DNA from 3 places in the Pseudoalteromonas sp. BDTF-M6 genome. Region 1 is predicted to be linked to each of the others. Evidence: predicted binding sites of a transcription regulator. Region 1 holds the regulator's gene; each other region holds the start of a gene.
The links. Region 1 encodes sigma-54, which starts transcription at its own class of promoters, with help from an activator protein. Its sites were predicted from a motif close to GTTGGCACGNNNNTNGNNT; they were not measured.

Region 1 (7,134 bases):
CTTCATCAGGACGATAAGACGGATTAATTCTTCACTTAGTTGGGTATGCTCGCGCAGCGGAAAAGCGATGTTGTCGTACACCGACATATCGGTAAATAAGGCGCCACTTTGGAACAGCATACTCATTTTTGTGCGCGCCTTGTAGAGAGCCGCACGATTCATGCTGGGAATGCTTTGACCTTGAAAGAGAATATCGCCACTATTTGGCTTGAGCTGACCGCCGATCAGTCGCAGCAAGGTGGTTTTACCTATGCCGCTGGGCCCCATGATGGCGGTGATTTTCCCCTTGGGGATGTTTAGGCTCATATTCTGATAGATAACGCGCTCCGCGCGTTTGAAGGTAACATCCTTGATTTCAACGATTGGTTGCGACAAGTCGCTCTCCCACTATTTTTCTATCATGTGACCCGACATTTTAAAGTTTTTTTGCGCCGAGGGAAAAAAGAATCTGTAAAAATTTGTAAGATCATTCAACAAAGCTGTAATAGCGACAATTTACGTGCGTTTTTTTACACAATTACAACGGCTTTTGTTACTATTTGCGCCAGTATTTTTTCTAACTCATTGGCTTTGCACTCATGCTCACTTCTTTTGCCATTCTCGTCGCCGGTTTTGTCGCCCTCGTTTGGAGTGCCGACCGCTTTGTCTTTGGCGCCGCGGCCTTGGCGCGTAACCTTGGCGTACCCGCTTTAATCATAGGTTTAACCGTAGTCGCCATGGGCTCATCGGCCCCGGAAATGATGGTGTCAGCATCGGCAGCGATGGCCGATAAAACCGATACCGCGGTCGGCAATGCAGTGGGCTCAAACATTACCAATATTCTCCTGGTGCTGGGTATTACCGCCTTATTGCGACCCCTTTCCGTGTCCTCGGTGACCCTTAAACGTGAAATGCCCCTGGTGTTGGTGGTGTCCCTCGTCGCTTGGTTCATGTTTACCGACAATTATTTTTCTGGGCTCGAAGGTTGGTTGTTATTGGTGGGTTTTGTCGCCTTTATCGCCTTTCTTATCGTCATTTCACGCCAGCAAAAAAACGCTCAGGAAGACCCCTTTGTCAGCGAAGCCTGCGATGAAATCCCGAAAGGCGTAAGCACCAAAAACGCCGCCCTATGGCTGGTCGTCGGCATAATCTTACTGCCGCTCAGCTCCCATTTTATCGTTTCATCGGCGGTGGAAATTGCCCAATATTTTGGCCTGAGTGACCTGGTAATCGGCCTCACCATTATCGCCATTGGCACCAGCTTGCCCGAACTGGCCGCCTGCGTGGCCGGGGTGTTGAAAAACGAAGACGACCTGGCGCTGGGTAATATCGTCGGTTCAAACCTATTCAATATCCTTGCCGTGCTTTCCATCGCCGGTATTCTCAACCCTGCGGTCATTGACCCTGCTGCGGCCAACCGCGACGCCCTGGTAATGATCGCCGCGACCCTAGTGTTAATCGCTATGAGTTTGAACTTTCGTGGTGCCCGACGCATCAACAGGTTAGAAGGAGGCATGTTGCTGGTCGCATTTTTTGCCTACCAAGGATATATTTTTAGTCAGATAGCATAGAGTAAGCGTATATGACACAAAGCTACATCGCTTCCGCCCAACGGGTGATAGAGACCGAAGTTCTTGGTCTTAAAGAGCAGCTACAGCATTTAGACGAGCAGTTTATTCAGGCCTGTGAACTGATGAAAGCCTGCGCCGGACGCATTATCGTTGTCGGCATGGGTAAATCCGGTCATATAGGAAACAAGATTGCCGCGACCCTGGCCAGCACCGGCACCCCGGCCTTTTTTGTGCACCCGGGAGAGGCCAGTCATGGCGATTTGGGCATGATCACGGCACAGGATGTGGTCTTGTTGATCTCGAATTCCGGCGAGACCCATGAAATTGTCAGTATTATCCCGGTGATTAAACGCATTGGCGCCGCCCTGGTGGCAATGACCGGCAATCCCCAGTCCAGTATGGCCACTTTAGCGGATCTGCATATCTGTATCGGCGTTTCTCAGGAAGCCTGTCCCTTGGGCCTGGCCCCTACCGCTAGTACCACGGCAACCTTGGCCATGGGCGATGCCATCGCCGTCGCCCTGCTCGAAGCCAAAGGCTTTACCGCCGATGATTTTGCCCTGTCTCATCCCGGCGGCAGTCTAGGCAAACGTTTATTGCTGACGCTCAACGACGTGATGCACAGCGGCGATAGCGTGCCTCGCTCGCACCAATCACAAAGCATAAGAGAAGCCTTATTGGAAATTTCCAGTAAAGGTCTGGGTATGACCGCGGTGATCAATGACGACCAACAACTGGTTGGATTGTTTACCGATGGCGACCTGCGCCGCGTGCTGGAGCAACGCATCGACATTCATAACACCGCCCTGCTTGAGGTGATGACACCGAACTGCACCACGGCCAACGCCAATATGCTGGCCGCCGAGGCGCTTAATATCATGGAACAAAAGCGTATCAACGGCCTTATCGTCATCGATCAGGCCCGTCGCCCGGTAGGCGCCCTGAATATGCAAGACCTACTACGAGCGGGAGTGATCTAATGCAATTTTCCGATTTGTATCAGCCCATCGACCAGGATGCCTGGCAACGAGCGCAAGCGGTCAAGTTACTGATCTGTGATATCGACGGGGTGTTTTCCGACGGTCGCATCTATCTCGGCAATCAGGGTGAAGAGCTCAAAGCCTTCAACACCAAAGACGGCTTTGGCATTAAGGCCTTGTTGAATAGCGGCACCCAAGTCGCGGTGATCACCGGGCGCCAGTCTCAGATAGTGCAAACCCGTATGGAAAGCCTGGGCGTCCCTTATATCTATCAGGGCCGTGAACATAAACTCGACGCCTACGCCGAACTCAAGCAAACCCTCAATCTGAATGACGAACAGGTCGCTTATATCGGCGATGATGGTCCGGATTTGCCGGTAATGGAAAAGGTGGGTTTTGCCGTGGCCGTGAATGACGCGCACCCTTTGGTGAAACGTGTTGCCCATTACACCACTATGCTGCCAGGCGGCTTTGGTGCGGTACGCGAACTCACCGACCTGCTGATACTGGCCAAGGGCGGTAGCCTGGGCACCGAGGGCACCAGCTCATGAACATGGCGCGGGTGCTGATATCCATCGTTTTTATTGCGCTCATGGCCTGGCTGTGGGCGCCCTATTATATGCAATCGGAAAAAACGGTAAAAAGCACCAGCGACACCATTGCCATCCCGGATTACATTGCTACCGGGCTGCGACAAAGCAGCTACAACGATCAGGGCGCGTTAAGCCACACCGTATATGCTGAACATATGGAGCTCTTCGACGAACTGGGTTTTACCCACTTCAAAAAACCTGTGTTTACCCTGTATAACGACGGTGAACGCTGGCGTGTCACCGCCGACGAGGCAACGCTCTACAATAACAATATTTTGATCTTGGAAAACAACGTCATCGCCACCAACTTAATACCAGGGGCAATGATCGAAAAGGTCCAAGCAGCAGCTATCCAAATAGACATTGATGCCCAACGTATGGAGTCGGAACAAAGTGTTGAGCTCAGGGGACCGGATCTACTGATCACCGGTCAGGGCTTGAAAGCAGATATCAATACAGAGATAGTGGAACTAATAAAACATACGCGAACGGTATATTATGACCAGTAAATTCAAAGCATTAATCATAGGTTTGGGATTCGGACTAGGCGCTGTAAATGCCTGGGCAGAGCAACCAAGCGCGGTGACGGAAGTACAGATCGACGCCGATAAACAACAAGCGCTGATCAAAGAAAACATCACTATTTTTGATAAAAATGTGCACATTGTTCATGGTCAACGAGAGATCAAGGCGGATCGCCTTGAGGCCCACCGTCGCCCGGAGCTAGGTGATAACAAGCAGCTGCTTATCGCCACCGGCAACCCAGCTATTTACAGTGAAACCATGGCCGATGGCACCCAGATCACCGCCTCTGCCAAGGAAATTCGCTACGACGTGGCCACGCAAATGCTGCAAATCTCGGGTACCGCCAAAATCGCCATGGCCGATCAACAGATCGTTGCCGAGACGATCAGCTATGATATAAACAAGCAGCTAATCAGTGCCGAAAAAGATAAAGATTCGAGCACCCGAGTGCGAACCACACTAACGCCACAAACCGACGAAAAGAAAGAGAAGGAACAACCATGACCACGCTGAAGGCGCGCAAACTGGCGAAAAGCTATAAGGGCCGTGAAGTGGTCAAGGACGTGGGTCTGGAAGTCAAAGCCGGCAGCATAGTCGGTCTGCTTGGCCCTAACGGTGCCGGTAAAACCACCACCTTCTACATGATTGTGGGCCTGGTGCCGAGCGACAAGGGCATGATCAGTATCGACGAGCAGGACATCACCCTGCTGCCAATGCATTCGCGCGCTCGCTTGGGAATAGGCTATTTGCCACAGGAGTCGTCGATTTTCCGTAAATTAACCGTCTATCAAAACCTGATGGCGATTTTGGAAACGCGCAAGGAGCTTGATAAAAGCGCCCGTGAAAGCGAGCTGGAAGGCTTGCTGGACGAATTTAACATCCAGCATATTCGCGACTCATTAGGCATGGCCCTGTCCGGCGGCGAACGCCGACGCGTGGAAATTGCTCGCGCCTTGGCCGCTAACCCGAAATTTATCCTGCTCGACGAACCTTTTGCTGGTGTTGACCCCATTTCGGTGCTAGATATAAAGAAAATCATTGAACACCTCCGCAACCGTGGCATCGGCGTCCTTATCACCGACCACAATGTGCGCGAAACATTAGACGTATGTGAAACTGCCTATATCGTCTCCCATGGCGAATTGATCGCATCAGGAACTCCCCAGCAGGTATTAGCAGACCAAACCGTACGCGATGTGTATTTAGGTGAGCAGTTTAGGCTTTAATCACAAAAGGATTGTTAGAGTACATGAGGCAATCATTACAGCTGCGCTTAGGCCAGCAATTAACAATGACCCCACAATTGCAGCAGGCCATTCGCCTGTTGCAGCTCAGTACTTTGGATCTCCAACAAGAAATTCAAGAAGCACTTGATGCGAACCCCTTGCTCGAAATCGAAGAAGAGCATTACGGCGACAGCGACCTGCCGCGCGATAAAAACTCGGCGGCCGACGGCGACAGCCAAAGCGAACACAGCGCAACCAATCAAGACGAAGTTGAAAGTTCCGACGCACTAAATAATGACTCGATCAGCGACGAACTGCCCATGGACGTATCCTGGGACGAGTACATCAGCGCCGCCCCGGTCGCTTCATCGGCGCCTATGCCGGATGATGAGTCCATCTATCAGGGGGAGACCACGGAAACCCTGCACGACTATCTGATGTGGCAATTGCGACTGACGCCCTTTAGCGCCACCGATGAAGCCATTGCCACCGCAATTATCGAAGCCATCGACGACAACGGCTTACTTACCCTTAGCACCGAAGAACTGCTCGAAAGTATCAGCCATGATGAGCAGGAAGAAGAGATCGAGCTAGACGAAATCGAAGCCGTGCTAAAGCGCATCCAAATGTTTGATCCCATTGGGATTGGCGCCCGTTCACTACAAGAATGCTTGTTGATCCAGCTCAATCAATTTTCACCTCAAACCCCTTGGCTTAACGAGACGAAAGAGGTAGTTTGTAATTATATTGATTTGCTTGGTAACCGTGACTATCGCACCTTAATGAAAAAGACTAAGCTTAAAGAAGCGCAGTTGAAAGAGGTGATGACACTGATACACAGCCTGAATCCAAAGCCCGCCGCGACCATAGTGCGTGAAGAGTCGGAATATGTGATCCCGGATGTATCGGTGAAGAAGGTCAAGGGGCGCTGGAAGGTGGAGTTAAATCCCGACAGCATGCCAAAGATACGTGTGAACGATCACTACGCATCTCTAGGTCGCAACTGCAAATCACAAAGTGACAGCCAATTTATTCGCTCTCACTTGCAAGAGGCAAAATGGTTTATTAAGAGCCTGGAACAACGCAATGACACCTTACTTAAAGTAACTAATTGCATTGTTCAGCAACAACAGGCATTCTTTGAACATGGCGAAGAAGCAATGAAACCTATGGTCCTCAATGACGTTGCAGAAATGGTGGAAATGCATGAGTCAACAATCTCTCGCGTTACCACACAAAAATACATGCACACGCCACGTGGGATCTTTGAGTTAAAGTACTTTTTCTCCAGCCATGTGAATACCGAGAATGGAGGTGAATGCTCATCCACCGCGATTCGAGCATTGATCAAAAAGCTAGTAGCCGCGGAAAATCCTGCCAAGCCGTTAAGCGATAGCAAGATTGCCGACATACTAGCAGAGCAAGGAATCAAAGTGGCTCGACGAACGATTGCAAAATATCGTGAATCGTTGGCCATTCCACCGTCAAATCAACGTAAAAGCTTGATATAGACGTTAGACAAGAAGGAAAATGCTTATGCAATTAAATCTTACCGGTCGTCATGTAGAAATCACAGACTCTCTTCGCAACTATGTGAATAGTAAATTTGCTAAACTAGAGCGTCACTTTGACCATATTAATAATGTGCATGTCATTCTTGATATTGAGAAACTCACACAAAAAGCAGAAGCAACACTTCATGTAAACGGCGGCGAATTGTTTGCCACCGCAGAGCACCAGGATATGTATGCGGCGATCGATGGCTTAATTGATAAATTAGACCGCCAGGTAATCAAACATAAAGAGAAATTGTCTCGTCATTAAAATGAGCTTAGATTTACTTTTTTCCAAGGACTGCAGCAAAGCTGCGGTCCTTTTTAATAGCAAAAAAAGAATGTTGGAATACCTCTCTCAGGTAGCCCACCAGCATATCCCCCACCTTAGCGAACAAGCCATACTGGATTCGCTCCTGGCCCGTGAAAAGCTTGGCAGCACAGGCATAGGGAAAGGGGTTGCCATTCCTCATGGTCGTCTTGATGGCATAGAGCAAACCGTGGCCATTATTGTTACCAACCGTGAAGCGATCAATTTTGATGCCATCGACAACCGCCCCGTAGATATCTTTGTGGCACTGCTCGTACCAGGCAATCAATGTGAACAACATCTCAAGACCTTAGCGAAAATTGCTGATAAACTTAAAGATAAACAGCTATGTAAGCAGTTAAGAGCGGTCACCAGTGATCAAGAGCTTTACCAGTTA
Region 2 (7,134 bases), on a different contig from region 1:
CTCGGCCGATGCCATCGGTATCCATGAAATTACCGGCGCCGGTACCGTTTTAGGCACCGAGACTGCGACAAGTGACCTTGCTACCCTGTTGGGCACCACAACTAATGACACCTTGAATATTAACGGCACCGATATCGTAGTTACCAGCGGTGAAGGTGCGGCGGATATCGCCGAAACCATTAACCAGGCGGGCATAGGTGTTAACGCAGAAGCCGTATTGGAAACAACCATCAGTGGTATTTCCGGTGCGACGGCTGTGCTGACGATTGGCCCGGATACCTATGACCTGGCCACCTATGGCGGCGATATGGAACGCCTGGCGGAAGACATGCTGGCCGACGGTTATGATGCTATTTTCGATGCCGACGGTAACGGCGGTAATGGCGAAATTACCCTTAAGGCGACCGGTGTCAATGGGATTAGCTCGACCGATACCAAAGCCGGTGTGGCATTTAATTTAGGCGGTGTGACGGCTCCATCTAACGGCTCTGCGGCCGTGGCTTCAACTTTGGAGCTGGGCTCGGCGGATAAAATCGGTATTTCAGGTAACACGGCCAATGAATTGTTTGGCTCTGGCGTTATTGCCGCAGGCGGTACTTCGGCACTGACCTCGGTAGAGAGCATAGATATCAGCGGCTCGACCTCTGCAGGTGCCCAAGATGCGATCAAGACCATAGACGCGGCCCTGGCGCAAATCGACTCGCAGCGTGCCAGCCTGGGTGCGGTGCAAAACCGTTTTGGCCACACCATCTCTAACCTGGCCAATGTATCGGAAAACGTTTCTGCCTCGCGTAGTCGTATTCAGGATACCGACTTTGCCGTAGAAACGGCGAACCTGACTAAAAACCAGATCCTGCAACAGGCCGGTACCTCGATTCTGTCGCAGGCGAACCAGTTGCCGCAGGCGGCAATCAGTCTCTTGGGCGGCTAATTTTTTCCCATCCCTTGGTATTAAAACCGCGGTTATCCGCGGTTTTTTGCGTTTATCTATATGAAAAATATGAATTTAATTATTTTTCAAAAAAATTGTTAAAGTTATTTTTTGGCCGGCCGTTAACCTAATCAGAACGGAGCTGGAACAAGAATAATGTTGATGGCTCTTGGTGAATACGACTTAAAGAATTACGACAGTAATCAGGAGTTTGAACATGGCTTTATCAGTAAATACCAATACCACCTCGTTAAACGCCCAGCGTAACCTAGGCAAGTCTAGCTCAGATCTACAAACGTCAATGCAACGTTTGTCTTCTGGTCTGCGTATCAACAGCGCCAAAGACGATGCTGCGGGTCTACAAATCGCTAACCGTCTAACCTCGCAAATCAACGGTCTGGGTGTGGCTCAGCGTAACGCCAACGACGGTATCTCAATGGCACAAACCGCAGAAGGTGCGATGCAGGAATCTGCTAACATCCTACAGCGTATGCGTGACCTGGCACTTCAATCTGCTAACGGTTCAAACAGTGCCGACGACCGTGCCGCGCTACAAAAAGAAGTAAGCTCGCTACAACAAGAATTAACGCGTATCGCCGAAACTACTAAATTCGGTGGCACCAGCCTACTTGACGGCTCTTTCGGCACCAAGCAATTCCAAGTAGGTGCTAACGCTAACGAAACCATCAACGTATCGCTAGGCAATATGTCGGCCGATGCCATCGGTGCCAATGAAATCAAAGGCGCGGGCACTGTGCTTGGTGCCACGGCTGCTGCAGGTACATTAGCTGCAAACAGTGCGGTGACTGCTGGTGATATCAACGTAAATGGTAAAACAGTAACCATAGGTGCTAACGACGGTGCCACCGGTATTGCCGATTCAATCAACGATGCTGCCGCGGGTGTAACGGCGACGGCTAAACTGGACGTGGTTATCGCCGGTATCACTAGTGCCGACAATGCCACTATCAACATCGGTGAAGACTCATACGACCTGGGTACTTACGGTGGTGACATGGCGCGTCTAGCAGAAGACATGACCGCCGATGGCTACAACGCGGTATACGATGCAGACGCGCAAAGCATCACGCTTTCTGCTACCGATGTTGATGGTATTGAATCTGTGATGGCTGGTACGCCAGCTGGTGGCCTAACGTTTGACGGTGTTGCGGCAGCGACAGCGGCTACGTCAAAAACCTCAACGGTTAACTTGTCTTCACCAAATACTATCGGTATTTCTAACGATGGCACTGCAAACGAGCTGGAGTTTCTATCAGCGTCGGGCAGTACTTTAACAACGGTTGAAGACATCGATATCTCAGGTACCGACAGCACAGGTGCACAATCTGCGTTGAACACCATCGATGCGGCATTAGCGCAAATCGACTCACAGCGTGCCGACCTGGGTGCGGTGCAAAACCGTTTCGGTCACACCATCTCGAACCTATCGAACGTATCTGAAAACGTATCTGCATCACGCAGCCGTATTCAGGACACCGACTTTGCTTCGGAAACGGCGATTCTGACTAAGAACCAAATCTTGCAACAAGCAGGTACGTCTATCTTGGCTCAGTCTAACCAGTTGCCACAAGCTGCATTGAGCCTACTTGGCTAAGGGCACAAACGGCAATAGCTAAGCACAAAGGAAGGCGCCGGTTGGCCCTTCCTTTTTGCGTTTTAACTAAGCTTTCATAGCATTACCAAGAACAATAACTGCTAGGAGGATGTATGGACACGGTCAATATGGATAACAAGCTGGACTTTGCATTGGCCCAGGCCATCAAACAGCTTAATGCCTCGCCTGAGCCCATAGTTACTGCGCAGCCACAATCACAGAGCGACGAGCCGGACACTTTATTGGCCACCGAAGCGCTGACCTCACAGCAGTTAGAAAAAGTGGCGCAGCAATTGCAGACGTTTGTCAGCGAAATGAATAAGAGCCTCGAATTTTATGTTCATGAAGAGTCGGGGCGTGACGTGATCCAGGTCATTGATAAGAACAGTGGTGAACTGGTGAAGCAGTATCCGTCACAAGAAGTATTGGAAGTGGTAGGCCGTCTGGCGCAAGCCCCAGGCGTATTTATCGATTCACAAGTGTAGTGCCAAGCGAAAGGGGGCCAGTATGGCGATTTCATTTACCGGTATAGGATCCGGTGTTCAGATTAACGACATAGTTTCTGCCATAGTTAATGCGGAAAAGGTGCCCTTTGAGCAGCGCATGGCCAGACAACAGGCCAACTTCACCACGGATATCTCCGCCATTGGCGCACTCAAGGGTGCGATGGAGGAGTTGGCAACGACCATGGAATCGCTGGCCGATATTGATAAATACCAGCAGCGCCGCATTTCCGGCGGTGACGACTTTGTTTCTGTCAGTTCGGATAAAGACGCCGCTCTTGGCAGTTATTCGGTCAAGGTGAACGCCCTGGCGCAGTCACAAAAGCTGATGTCGGGTGCCTTGGCCGCCGATGAAGATGTGGGTGAGGGCACACTGACCTTTGCCTCGGGCGGCAATACCTTTGCCGTTGATGTTGCCGCGGGTGACAATCTTGAGGCACTGCGCGATAAAATCAACGACGCCGAGGACAACGACGCCGTGACTGCCACCATCATCACCGATGCCAGTGGTCAGCACCTGGTGCTGTCGAGCAAGGAAAGCGGTGTAGAAAACGCCATTACCGTGACCGTCGATGACAGCGGTGATGGCAACGGCCTGGATGCCAATGGCTTATCGCGTTTTGCCTATGATGCGGATGCCAGCTCCCCCACCTTTGCACAGAACCTGACGCAAACGGTTGCGGCGCAGGATGCCTCGATCACCATCGACGGGACCATTGTCGCCACAAGCAGTACCAATGAGTTTAATGGTGTGATTGACGGTATCGATATCGAGGTGAAGAAAGCCCATGGCGCCGATGACGATATCAGCCAGCTTAAGGTGCGCGAGAATAACAGCAATGTGAGCGTGGGCCTCAATACCTTTATCGAGAAATTTAACGCCCTAGTCGATTTGGCCAACCAGTTAGGTAAGGCCGATGGCGAAAACGGCAGTGGCCCCTTGGTGGGGGACTCCTTACTGCGTAGCTCCCTGAATCAAATTCGTTCCATGTTTAGCAATGGCTACGACACCGGCAATGGCGAAACCATCCTGTTGGGGGAGTTGGGTGTGCGCACCGAGCGCAGCGGTAAGCTGACCCTGGATAGCGATACCCTTAACGATCAGCTTGAGGCCGACCCACAGCGGGTGCAGAATTTCCTTATCGGTGCCGATGGGGAGTCCGGCTTCGCCAATGACCTGACCAAGGTGCTGGGGAATTTTGATGACATTATGCAGCAGCGTATTGATGGCCGCGAAGCGCAACTGGATAAGCTTGACGACGAGTATGAGCGCTTCCAGGACAAGATGACCTCGTTAGAAAGCCGTTTATTCAGGCAGTACAATGCCATGGACTTGCTGGTGGCCAATATGAACAGCACCGGCAATTATTTGCAGCAGCAATTGAACAGCTTGCCCGGGGTGGTGAAAAAGTCCGATTAAGGAATAAAAAAAGGAGTGCTTGCACTCCTTTTTTTATGGGGGGCGCCTTTGCTCCCGGTTAGAGCGAGCGATACTTGGCAATGGCCTTGTTATTGCTTTTTTGCCGCCGTATCTCATCCATGGCCTGTTGGCGTTTTTGCACAGCGGCCTCGGTGAGCTCGTCAATCAGCTGTTTAAGCGCTCTAGTTTCCTCAAACCCGGGCGTGGGCCCTGGGCCTTCATACAAGTCTTTAAGATAGGCGTCGAGTCGCTGCTGGGCCTGCAACAGCTGTTGCTCATCGTCGGGCGGCGCAGCAATTGCCTGCGCCAGATTTTGCACTAGCGTGTTCAGGGTGTCGTCGCTAAAGGTGGGCAGGTTCACCATCATCTTAAACGTGGGCAGCGCCGTCACGAGCGTCGGCGGGAATGGTGTCCCAGCCTTCTTTGATGGTTTTAATCAGGCCCGACACTTCATTGATGATCTCCACGTCATTATTGATGTTGGCTTCCACTAAGCGGCGCTGACAGAAATCATACAGGGCGTGCAGGTTGTCGGAGATCTCTCCTTGTGCCATATCCAGGGCATCCTGCAAGGCGCCTAGCAAGGTAATGCAATGGGACAGGTTTTCACCCTTGGTGACTAGATCGTTGCGGGCGATGGCGCCATTGGCCGCGGCCAGTTTGCCGATGATGTTGGTAAACACCAGGTTGACCTGATCGTATGGGCGCATCTCACGCACACTGCTGACCTTGACCTGGCGATACTTGTTAATTGAAGAATGAGCCATGTTTTCCTCCGGATTCTCAAAGCTAGACTAAAGCATTAAGCAAAAAGCAAGCCAGGAGCGTAAAGTTGCGAGCCTTAAAAATAAAAAAAGAGGCCAAATTTGCCGCCAATTTTACCCTGCTCCGTGTGCCTGCTATTCTAACAAGATTAAGAAAACAGGCTCAGAAAATTTGTCTGTCTCGCGGTTTCTTTGATAAAAACTAATCCTTAATTATTGCTTTAGCGCAAAGGAATGGCGAGTATTTGGCATCTATGTCAAAAAAGTGCCGATTGCACTTGAATCCTCACTTAACTGCAATACAATCGATGGCCTGTTTCCACAGCTTTTGAAATAAGTGGCGCTAGGATGATCCTGATTCTTGATGACAACGGCAGTCGTGCCCAAGGCCTAAGTTACGCATTAACCTTTGTAGGTGAAGCTAATAAAATCATTACCTTGGAGCAACTCTCTGAGCAAGTTGGTCAATACCAGGAAGCGATCATAGTACTGGGCGCTCTTAACCAGGGCGAGCATGAACAGCTGATCCAGGCCCATCCGGAATTACCCTTTTTACTGGTGGGACAAACCCTAAAACCGCTACTGAAAATTGCCAATGTTATCGGCCTGATCTGCGAGCCTTTCTCCCAGGATGTCACCACTCAGCTGCTGCATGACTGTCAGCAATATGTGCGTCTTAAACCCTGCGGCAATAGCAATGTGAATGCCAAAGCCTTTAATGGTCTGGTCGGTGATACCGAGGCGGTGAATCATGTCCGCTTTTTGATCTCCCAGGTGGCGAAAACCGATGCCAATGTACTGATCCTCGGAGAGTCGGGTACCGGTAAGGAAGTGGTGGCGCGTAATGTCCATCAGCTATCCGGACGCAGCAGCGGCCCGTTTGTGCCGGTGAACTGCGGCGCTATTCCCGCCGAGTTACTGGAAAGTGAGCTGTTTGGTCATGAAAAAGGCGCCTTTACCGGTGCGATTTCGGCGCGCAAGGGCCGCTTCGAACTGGCTCAGGGCGGCACCCTGTTCCTGGATGAAATCGGCGATATGCCGTTGCAAATGCAGGTTAAGCTTTTGCGCGTGCTGCAAGAGCGCAGCTATGAGCGCGTGGGCGGCACCAAGGCCATTCAGGCGGATGTGCGCGTTATTGCCGCCACTCACCGTAACCTGGAGGAGATGATCAGCAGCGGCGATTTCCGTGAAGATCTCTACTACCGCTTAAATGTATTCCCCATTGAAAATCCGGCGTTGCGTGAGCGCGCTGAAGATATTGGCCTGTTGCTAAAAGAGCTCACCAAGCGCTTGCAGCAGCACGGTGGCCAAGGGGTGAAATTTACCGACCGCGCCATCGCCAGCCTGCAGGCGCACTCCTGGCCGGGCAATATTCGCGAACTGGGTAATCTGGTAGAGCGCATGGTGATCATGTTCCCGGATCAGGTGGTCGATGTGCCGGACTTACCAAGCAAATACCAGCACTTAGACGTTGAAGCCTTTGTGCCCGAGTACCCGGAAGAATTGTTAGAGCGCCAGGCGTTAAACGACATCTTTGGCGAAGGCTTTATCGACGAGGATGAAGACACCACCGGCGAGGGTAATGGCAAAGCCGATATGGGCCTGTTGCCCGATGACGGTATTAAGCTCAAAGATTATTTGGGCGAGCTTGAGGTCAGCCTTATCACCCAGGCTCTGGAGCGCTACGACTATGTGGTGGCTCGAGCGGCCGAGATCCTGGGCGTGCGCCGTACCACCTTGGTGGAGAAAATGAAGAAGTATGAGCTTAATAGGGATTAGGGGGCGACGCGCCGCCTGATGCACTTTTTGGATTCCGCCTCTGGCATGAATGTGGTTTAAATATAAGTTGCTGTTTTTACTTGGCAGTGGTTTTCACATTAAGATCTTGTCGCGTTGGCGAC
Region 3 (7,134 bases), on a different contig from region 1:
AAACCTCGTTTAAGTAGGCTTCAAGGATCTCGTCCTTGGTATAGCGGTAATCAAGGATCAGCGCGATCAGCGCCTCATTGATTTTACGCACCAAAGAGCGCTCTCGGGTCAGATAGAAGTTCTTCGCCAACTGCTGAGTCAGGGTGCTGCCGCCTTGCACCGTACGTCCGGCGCGAATATTGGCGTACAGAGCGCGCATAATGGACCACAGGGAGACCCCGTGGTGCTTATAAAAGTTGCGGTCTTCAACCACCAACAAGGTGTCTTTGAGCAGCTCGGGGAATTTATCGAGCGGCACAAATTCGCGGTCCTGGGTTTCGTCGTTACCGATACGGGCAATTTGCACCGGCTCTAAACGGGCGCTATCAAGACGCTGGCCAATGTTATTTTTTACGCTGGCAACTTTATTGCCGCTAAAGCGCAGTTCAATAATATGGGCTTGTTCATTAGTGTCGGCAAACTCAAAGGCACGGCGGTAAATACGCAAGCGGGTTTTACTTTGCTCATACTGACCGGTGTGGTTGAGTTTGGTCACCTGGGTGTAGTTAAGGCGTTGCAGCTCCCACTCCACCTCGGCCATAGACAGGTATTGTCCAGGGTAAAAGGTCATGGCGCGGGCGTAGACCTGCGCTGGCAACTGCCATTTATTGCCCTCGAATTGTCGGGTTACCTTGGCATCAAGGTAGATCATATACAGGGCCACACTAATCATGGTGACCAAGGCAACTTTCCAGGCAATGGAAAAGAGTCGCTTACCCAGGCGCTTCATTGTTGAAGGCGGTGCGGCCTTGGGCTTTTTCTTACGTTGTTTCTTCGTGGGTGTCTTTTTTGTCGCCATAGGATTGCTAATGCGTGGCTTGAATGAAAAATTGGTGGAAGCTTAGCATACTCACGAGCAAAATTAATTGCTCACGAGTATGCCAAGACAGGGTGCAGGTTAAGGCTAGCGAAGGCTAGCTTAACTGATACTGACTTTTGTTCACGCCCAAGCGCGGGGTTGCGCCCGGTTTGCCTAACGGGTTGATACCCAAAGAGCGTGAATAACCGCGGGTAAGAAGAATAAGAAGCACAGAATAATGTTGATGATTAAATGCTTACCTGCACCGGCTTTGAGAAATACGGCAACGGGCGGGAGAAAGATTGAAAGTATGATCAGCAGTAATTTATTGTCCATGTTCGGAACCTTTTAAAGGGACTGAAAATGAAATTATAGTCATAAAAAACGGCGAGATAAACTCGCCGCGTTAGCCAATATCCTGATATTTAACTCGAACGTACCGAGACAAACTCCGGATAGGCATCGATTCCGCAGTCATGCTGATCCATACCGCTGAGTTCCTCTTCCTCGCTGACGCGGATCCCAACTGTGCTCTTTAAAATTGCCCACACAATCAAAGATGCGACAAAGACAAAGCCGAAGATACAGAAGATACCGATAAACTGGGTGGTATAGCTGGCCTCACCGTTAGACAAAGGCACCAGCATCAGACCTAGGGCACCGCATACGCCATGCACCGAAATAGCTCCCACCGGATCATCGATATGCATTTTATCCAAAGCAACGATGCTAAACACCACCACCATGCCACCGATGGCACCCAGCAGCAACGCCAGTAAAGGTGAAGGCGATGCCGGATCGGCGGTGATCACCACCAAACCCGCCAAGGCACCATTGAGCACCATGGTCAGATCGGCCTTGCCCCAGTAGGTCTTACACACCAATAACGAAGCAATGGCACCGGCCGCCGCTGCGGCATTGGTGTTAAGCATAATTTTACCCACCGCACTGGCATTCTCAGCATCGCTGATCAACAACTGCGAGCCACCGTTAAAGCCAAACCAGCCCATCCACAGGATAAAGGTACCCAGGGTCGCCAGCGGCAGGTTAGAACCTGGGATAGGATAGATTTCACCGTTTTTACCATATTTGCCGCGACGAGCGCCCAGCATTAATACCCCGGCCAAGGCCGCTGCGGCACCGGCGCCGTGTACTATGCCCGAACCGGCAAAGTCGACAAAGCCCATGGCCGATAAGAAGCCGCCACCCCAGGTCCAGTAACCCTCAATGGGGTAAAGCAGGCCGGTCATCACCACGCAGAATACCAAAAAGGCCCAGAGTTTCATGCGCTCGGCTACCGCCCCGGAGACAATCGACATCGCCGTGGCCACAAACACCACCTGGAAGAAGAAGTCCGACTCCAGCGCATGATCGGCGTCACTGGCCTGACTGCCAATCAATGTGCCAAAACTGGGCACGAAACCGCCCTCGCCGTTACCCACATACATGATGTTGTAACCAATCAGCAAATACATGGTACAAGCTATGGCATAGAGGGCAACGTTCTTGGTCAGAATTTCGGTGGTATTTTTTGAGCGCACTAAGCCAGCCTCAAGCATGGCAAACCCCGCCGCCATCCACATGACAAGTACGCCGGAGATCAAAAAGTAAAAGGTGTTCAATGAGAATTGTAATTCAACTATGGTGTTTTCCATGAGTGCGTCCCCCTAAATCGCTTCTTCATCAAGCTCACCCGTTCGGATGCGCACGATTTGCTCAAGATCGAAAACAAATATTTTGCCGTCACCTATTTTGCCGCTGCTGGCAACCCGGGTGATCAACTCCACCACTCGCTCCACATTTTCGCTGCGCGTGGCAATCTCGATTTTAATTTTGGGAATAAAGTCCACCTGATACTCGGCACCGCGGTAGAGTTCGGTATGGCCACGCTGACGGCCAAACCCTTTAACATCCACCACTGTCATTCCCTCGATCCCCAGCTCTGCTAGCGCTTCTCGCACTTCATCAAGCTTAAATGGCTTGATGATGGCACTGATCATTTTCATATAGCCCCCTCGTAGGCGATTCGGTTTATTATTGTCCTCTAGGTAATTTCAACCTTTGTGCCAGAATATTTTTTCTTTAATTAACAAAAAGATAACTTTTTGGGCGCACAAAAAACGCACCACATTGGTGCGTTAAACAAGGGTTTTTGCCAAAGCTGTGCAAGGCACAAGGCCAGAGCCTGTTGACTATGAGGCAATGGGAATAAGCATGGCTACTTTTCCAGCCTCAGACGCCGTCAGCAATACACCATAGGCTTGGCTGCCGCCAAACGTGGGGCTGCTTAACTAGTTAACTTTTAACGTAAACATACGCATTTTCAGGCCAAAATGGACACTTTGACTTTACCCTTCACCACAGTTACGCTGCCGCTTTCCCCTGCCATTAGAGAGCAAAGTTATGGCTAAAATCATCGTCTCCGGTGCCACCGGACTGCTCGGCCGCGCCCTGTTCGCGCGTCTCAACCCAGAACATCAGGTAATAGGCCTTGGGTTTTCTCGCGCCCAGCCGCCCGTAATCAAAGCGGATCTGTTTGATAAAGAGGCTATCAGCGCCCTGTTTGCTGCGCACCGACCGGACTTCTTTATTCATAGCGCCGCCGAGCGCAACCCGGATAAGTTCGATAATGACCCAGAGCACAGCATCCAGTTCAACTGTGCGGTCACCGAGCACATTGCTAAGTGCTGTGCGCAATTTAATTGCACGCTGATTTTTATTAGCACCGACTATGTATTCGATGGTCGCAACCCACCCTATGCAGAAGACGCCGAAACAAGCCCCTTAAACCTCTATGGTCAATCCAAGGCACGCAGCGAAGCCCTGTTGCAAACAGAGTATCCGCACGCAGCCATTATCCGTATCCCGGTGCTGTATGGCGAAGTGAGCCATCTCGGTGAGTCTGCGGTGACCGTCATTGCCGAGCAACTCAAAAACGGCGTAACCCGCTTCGATGATGAGTGTCAGCGTTTTCCCACCGACACCGCGGATATCGCCACAGCCTTGGCCGGCGCCATAGCCACATTGGGTACCGAGCTAGAGGGGATATATCACCTCAGCGCCAATGAGCGTTTAACCAAACTGGGTATGGCCAAATTGATGGCACCGCTGCTAGGTCTGGAGCCGAGCATCCTAAGTGCGGCGGCGGCAGACACAAGCGCTAGCGCAACGCGTCCGCTGGACTGCGCCCTTAAAGACACCCGACTTGGCAAACAGGGAATTGAAATAAAAAGTGATTTTGCTACTCGCATCGCCGAGGTGCTGACACCCCACTTATCGCAATAACTTGTAGTTTCCACTGCAAGCTCCTTTAATGGAGCGAGAAGAAAAAAGAAAAGGTGAATCATGTTTGCAACCCATCTAAAAGCCGTGGCCCTGTCTTTGGCCGTGGTAATCGCCCCATCGGCTCTGGCCGAGGTAGACCAACATAATGCCGCGGCCCACAGTCGCCAAATCGATATCGACAGCAAGGTTATAACCGAGCATAAGGCACGCATTAACGGCGAACGTATTTCTTATCGCGCCGAGACCGGCACTCAGCCGGTGTGGAATGACAGCGGGGATGCCGTTGCCACCTTGCACTATACCTACTACAAGCGCAGCGGTGTGGATGACGATACCAAACGCCCGTTGCTGATTTCATTCAACGGTGGCCCGGGCTCAGCCTCGGTCTGGATGCACCTGGCCTACACCGGCCCCAAGGTGCTAAAAATCGACGATGAAGGTTACCCGGTACAGCCGTATGGCGTAAAAGAAAACCCCTATTCGGTACTTGATGTGGCGGACATTCTTTATGTGAACCCGGTGAATACGGGTTACTCACGCGTGCTGCCAGGCGCCGATGGCAAACTGCCTAGTCGCGATCAGCAAAAAGAGATGTTCTTTGGCGTTAACGCCGACATTAAATATCTGGCCGAGTGGTTAAATACCTTTGTGAGCCGCCACAACCGCTGGCGCTCACCAAAGTTTTTAATCGGTGAGAGCTACGGCACCACCCGCGTTTCCGGCCTGGCATTGGCGCTGCAAAACAGTCAGTGGATGTACCTCAATGGCGTGGTCTTGGTATCGCCTACCGAGATTGGCATCAAGCGTGAAGGTCCGGTAGAAGCGGCCAACCGCCTGCCCTACTTTGCCGCCACCGCCTGGTATCACAAGGCGCTGGACAGCGAGCTGCAAGCCCTGGATCTGGATGAGCTATTGCCTCAGGTTGAGGAATTTACGGTCAACGAATTGATCCCGGCCATCGCTAAAGGCGGCTTTATCGGCGCCGACGAAAAACAGCGTATCGTCGCGCAAATGGCACGTTATGCCGGTGTCTCTCCGACCTACGTAGAAAACAACAACCTGGATATTCCTACCTCATCGTTTTGGAAAGAATTGCTACGCAGCCAGGGTAAAACCGTGGGCCGTCTCGACTCGCGCTACCTGGGCATAGACAAGCGTAACGCCGGTGATCGCCCCGACTATTGGGCCGAGCTAACCTCTTGGTTGCATTCGTTTACTCCGGCCATCAACTACTATCTGCGTGAAGAGCTCAATTATAAAACCGACGTAAAATACAATATGTTTGGTTCGGTGCACCCTTGGGATCGCAGCAACAACAACACGGGTGAAAACCTGCGTTTGGCCATGGCGCAAAACCCTTATCTGAATGTGCTGGTGCAAGCGGGATATTTCGATGGTGCCACCAACTATTTCGATGCCAAATACACCATGTGGCAACTGGATCCAAGCGGCAAGATGAAAGAGCGTCTGAGCTTTAAAGGCTACCGCAGCGGCCATATGATGTACCTGCGTCGCGCCGACTTAGAAAGCTCAAACAACGACCTGCGCGACTTTATTCTCAATGCCCTACCGGCAGAAGGGGAAGCCGCTAAGTACTAATCCCCTGTACTAGGTGTCCCACACACAAACAGCGCCGCACCGAATCAGTGCGGCGTTTTTTTTCGCCATAGACGCCCACCGCGAGGTTTTTTCTTTTTAAATAAAAGGATTTATACTCAAGCCTACCTGTAATCGAGTCGCCGCTGGCACTCCCACCGATCACCATAGGATAGATATGAGTGAACAATATCGTCTGCTCTTTGCGCACCTAGATAAAGAGCAGGACATAGAGCAAGCAGCCCTGGCCCTGCAGCAAAGGCTTAAATTAGCCGAGCAACAGGTAGAGGCGTTTTTTGCCGGTGAGGCGATTTTCCCCGCCAGTGATAAGGCTAAAGCGCTTAAGCAGGCCAAGGTGCTGGCCAGTTTGGGAGTACGAGCTCGTCTAAAGCGCATTGTGGCGCCGGCGCAAACACCCGCAGCCGCGGCGGGCCAAGCCGATGAGCAGGTGCTGGCGGCCCTGGATTACATCACCAGCAGTTTGATCCGCCTTGAAGAGCGCTTAGACGACATGGATCAGCGCTTTAGCGAACACCTGCTGCACCAGCAACAAGGCAATGACGGCGACGAGCTGGCACTGGATCTCAGCCTGGATGAGGAGCTCGACCTTCCCGCTACGTCAGCCACCCGCCATCCGCTGCTAAGCGTGATCCTGGTGCTGATCACATTACTGCTGGCCATACTCGGGGTGAGCTATTTCTATCCCGATCTGTTTAATTTTTAATGTAAGACCGCTATGCAATTTGACGAGCAACGTGTTGACATTCGAAAGCGAATGCGAAATTTACGCAAAAAGCTTACTCCAGAAGAACAAAAAAGTGCCGCAAACGCGCTGAAAATTAATATTTCTCAAGTTATAAAAGACCCTAAAAGCGCTCGAGTAGGCACCTATTTAAGCAATGATGGTGAACCCAACCTAGACCACGTATTTCAATGGCTATGGCAAAATAAAGCAACACCATTCCTACCCATATTACACCCCTTTACCGGGGTGCATTTGCTCTTTCAGAGGTATGAAGAAAATTCACCCATGACCACAAACCGCTATGGTATCTTGGAGCCCGAGTTGAATTGCAGTCATGTAAGCCCCGTTGCGGCGTTAGATTTTATCCTAACCCCCTTGGTGGCCTTTGATAGCCAGGGTAACCGCTTGGGAATGGGGGGTGGATATTACGACCGCACCTTTGCCCAGATACCGCCGGATGCGTCCCATCGCCCTAAATTAATTGGCGTGGCGCACCAATGTCAGCACCTAGATGTGCTGCCGGTGGCCAGTTGGGATGTGCCATTAGATTACATTGTCACCCCAGAGCGAATTTATTGCCCTCACGGGTAGTGGTACAATAGTCCGCAACCTTAGCTATTAACTCATTTGCGAGCACAACATGACTCAAGACGAAATGAAAAAGGCGGCC

Region 2: the regulator sigma-54 is predicted to act here: its motif matches at 5,274-5,292, upstream of fliS (flagellar export chaperone FliS).
Region 3: the regulator sigma-54 is predicted to act here: its motif matches at 2,891-2,909, upstream of KD147_RS10340 (P-II family nitrogen regulator).

Annotation. Positions count from the first base shown of each region.
Region 1 is NZ_JAGXTQ010000002.1:346,262-353,395, reverse strand. It holds gene KD147_RS05910 (ATP-binding cassette domain-containing protein) at 1-375, opposite strand, end outside; gene KD147_RS05905 (calcium/sodium antiporter) at 579-1,550, shown strand; gene KD147_RS05900 (KpsF/GutQ family sugar-phosphate isomerase) at 1,562-2,530, shown strand; gene kdsC (3-deoxy-manno-octulosonate-8-phosphatase KdsC) at 2,530-3,081, shown strand; gene lptC (LPS export ABC transporter periplasmic protein LptC) at 3,078-3,632, shown strand; gene lptA (lipopolysaccharide transport periplasmic protein LptA) at 3,622-4,152, shown strand; gene lptB (LPS export ABC transporter ATP-binding protein) at 4,149-4,874, shown strand; gene KD147_RS05875 (RNA polymerase factor sigma-54) at 4,898-6,385, shown strand; gene hpf (ribosome hibernation promoting factor) at 6,411-6,698, shown strand; gene ptsN (PTS IIA-like nitrogen regulatory protein PtsN) at 6,700-7,134, shown strand, end outside.
Region 2 is NZ_JAGXTQ010000006.1:24,220-31,353, forward strand. It holds gene KD147_RS17055 (flagellin) at 329-931, shown strand; partial or broken gene KD147_RS17060 (flagellin N-terminal helical domain-containing protein) at 1,149-1,559, shown strand; gene KD147_RS17065 (flagellin) at 2,058-2,546, shown strand; gene KD147_RS13710 (flagellar protein FlaG) at 2,660-3,031, shown strand; gene fliD (flagellar filament capping protein FliD) at 3,054-4,469, shown strand; gene KD147_RS13720 (hypothetical protein) at 4,528-4,836, opposite strand; gene fliS (flagellar export chaperone FliS) at 4,838-5,236, opposite strand; gene KD147_RS13730 (sigma-54 interaction domain-containing protein) at 5,582-7,012, shown strand.
Region 3 is NZ_JAGXTQ010000004.1:98,919-106,052, forward strand. It holds gene mrcB (penicillin-binding protein 1B) at 1-838, opposite strand, end outside; gene KD147_RS10330 (YqaE/Pmp3 family membrane protein) at 1,013-1,174, opposite strand; gene KD147_RS10335 (ammonium transporter AmtB) at 1,264-2,493, opposite strand; gene KD147_RS10340 (P-II family nitrogen regulator) at 2,506-2,844, opposite strand; gene KD147_RS10345 (dTDP-4-dehydrorhamnose reductase family protein) at 3,242-4,123, shown strand; gene KD147_RS10350 (S10 family peptidase) at 4,184-5,722, shown strand; gene KD147_RS10355 (hypothetical protein) at 5,898-6,443, shown strand; gene KD147_RS10360 (5-formyltetrahydrofolate cyclo-ligase) at 6,456-7,055, shown strand; gene rpiA (ribose-5-phosphate isomerase RpiA) at 7,105-7,134, shown strand, end outside.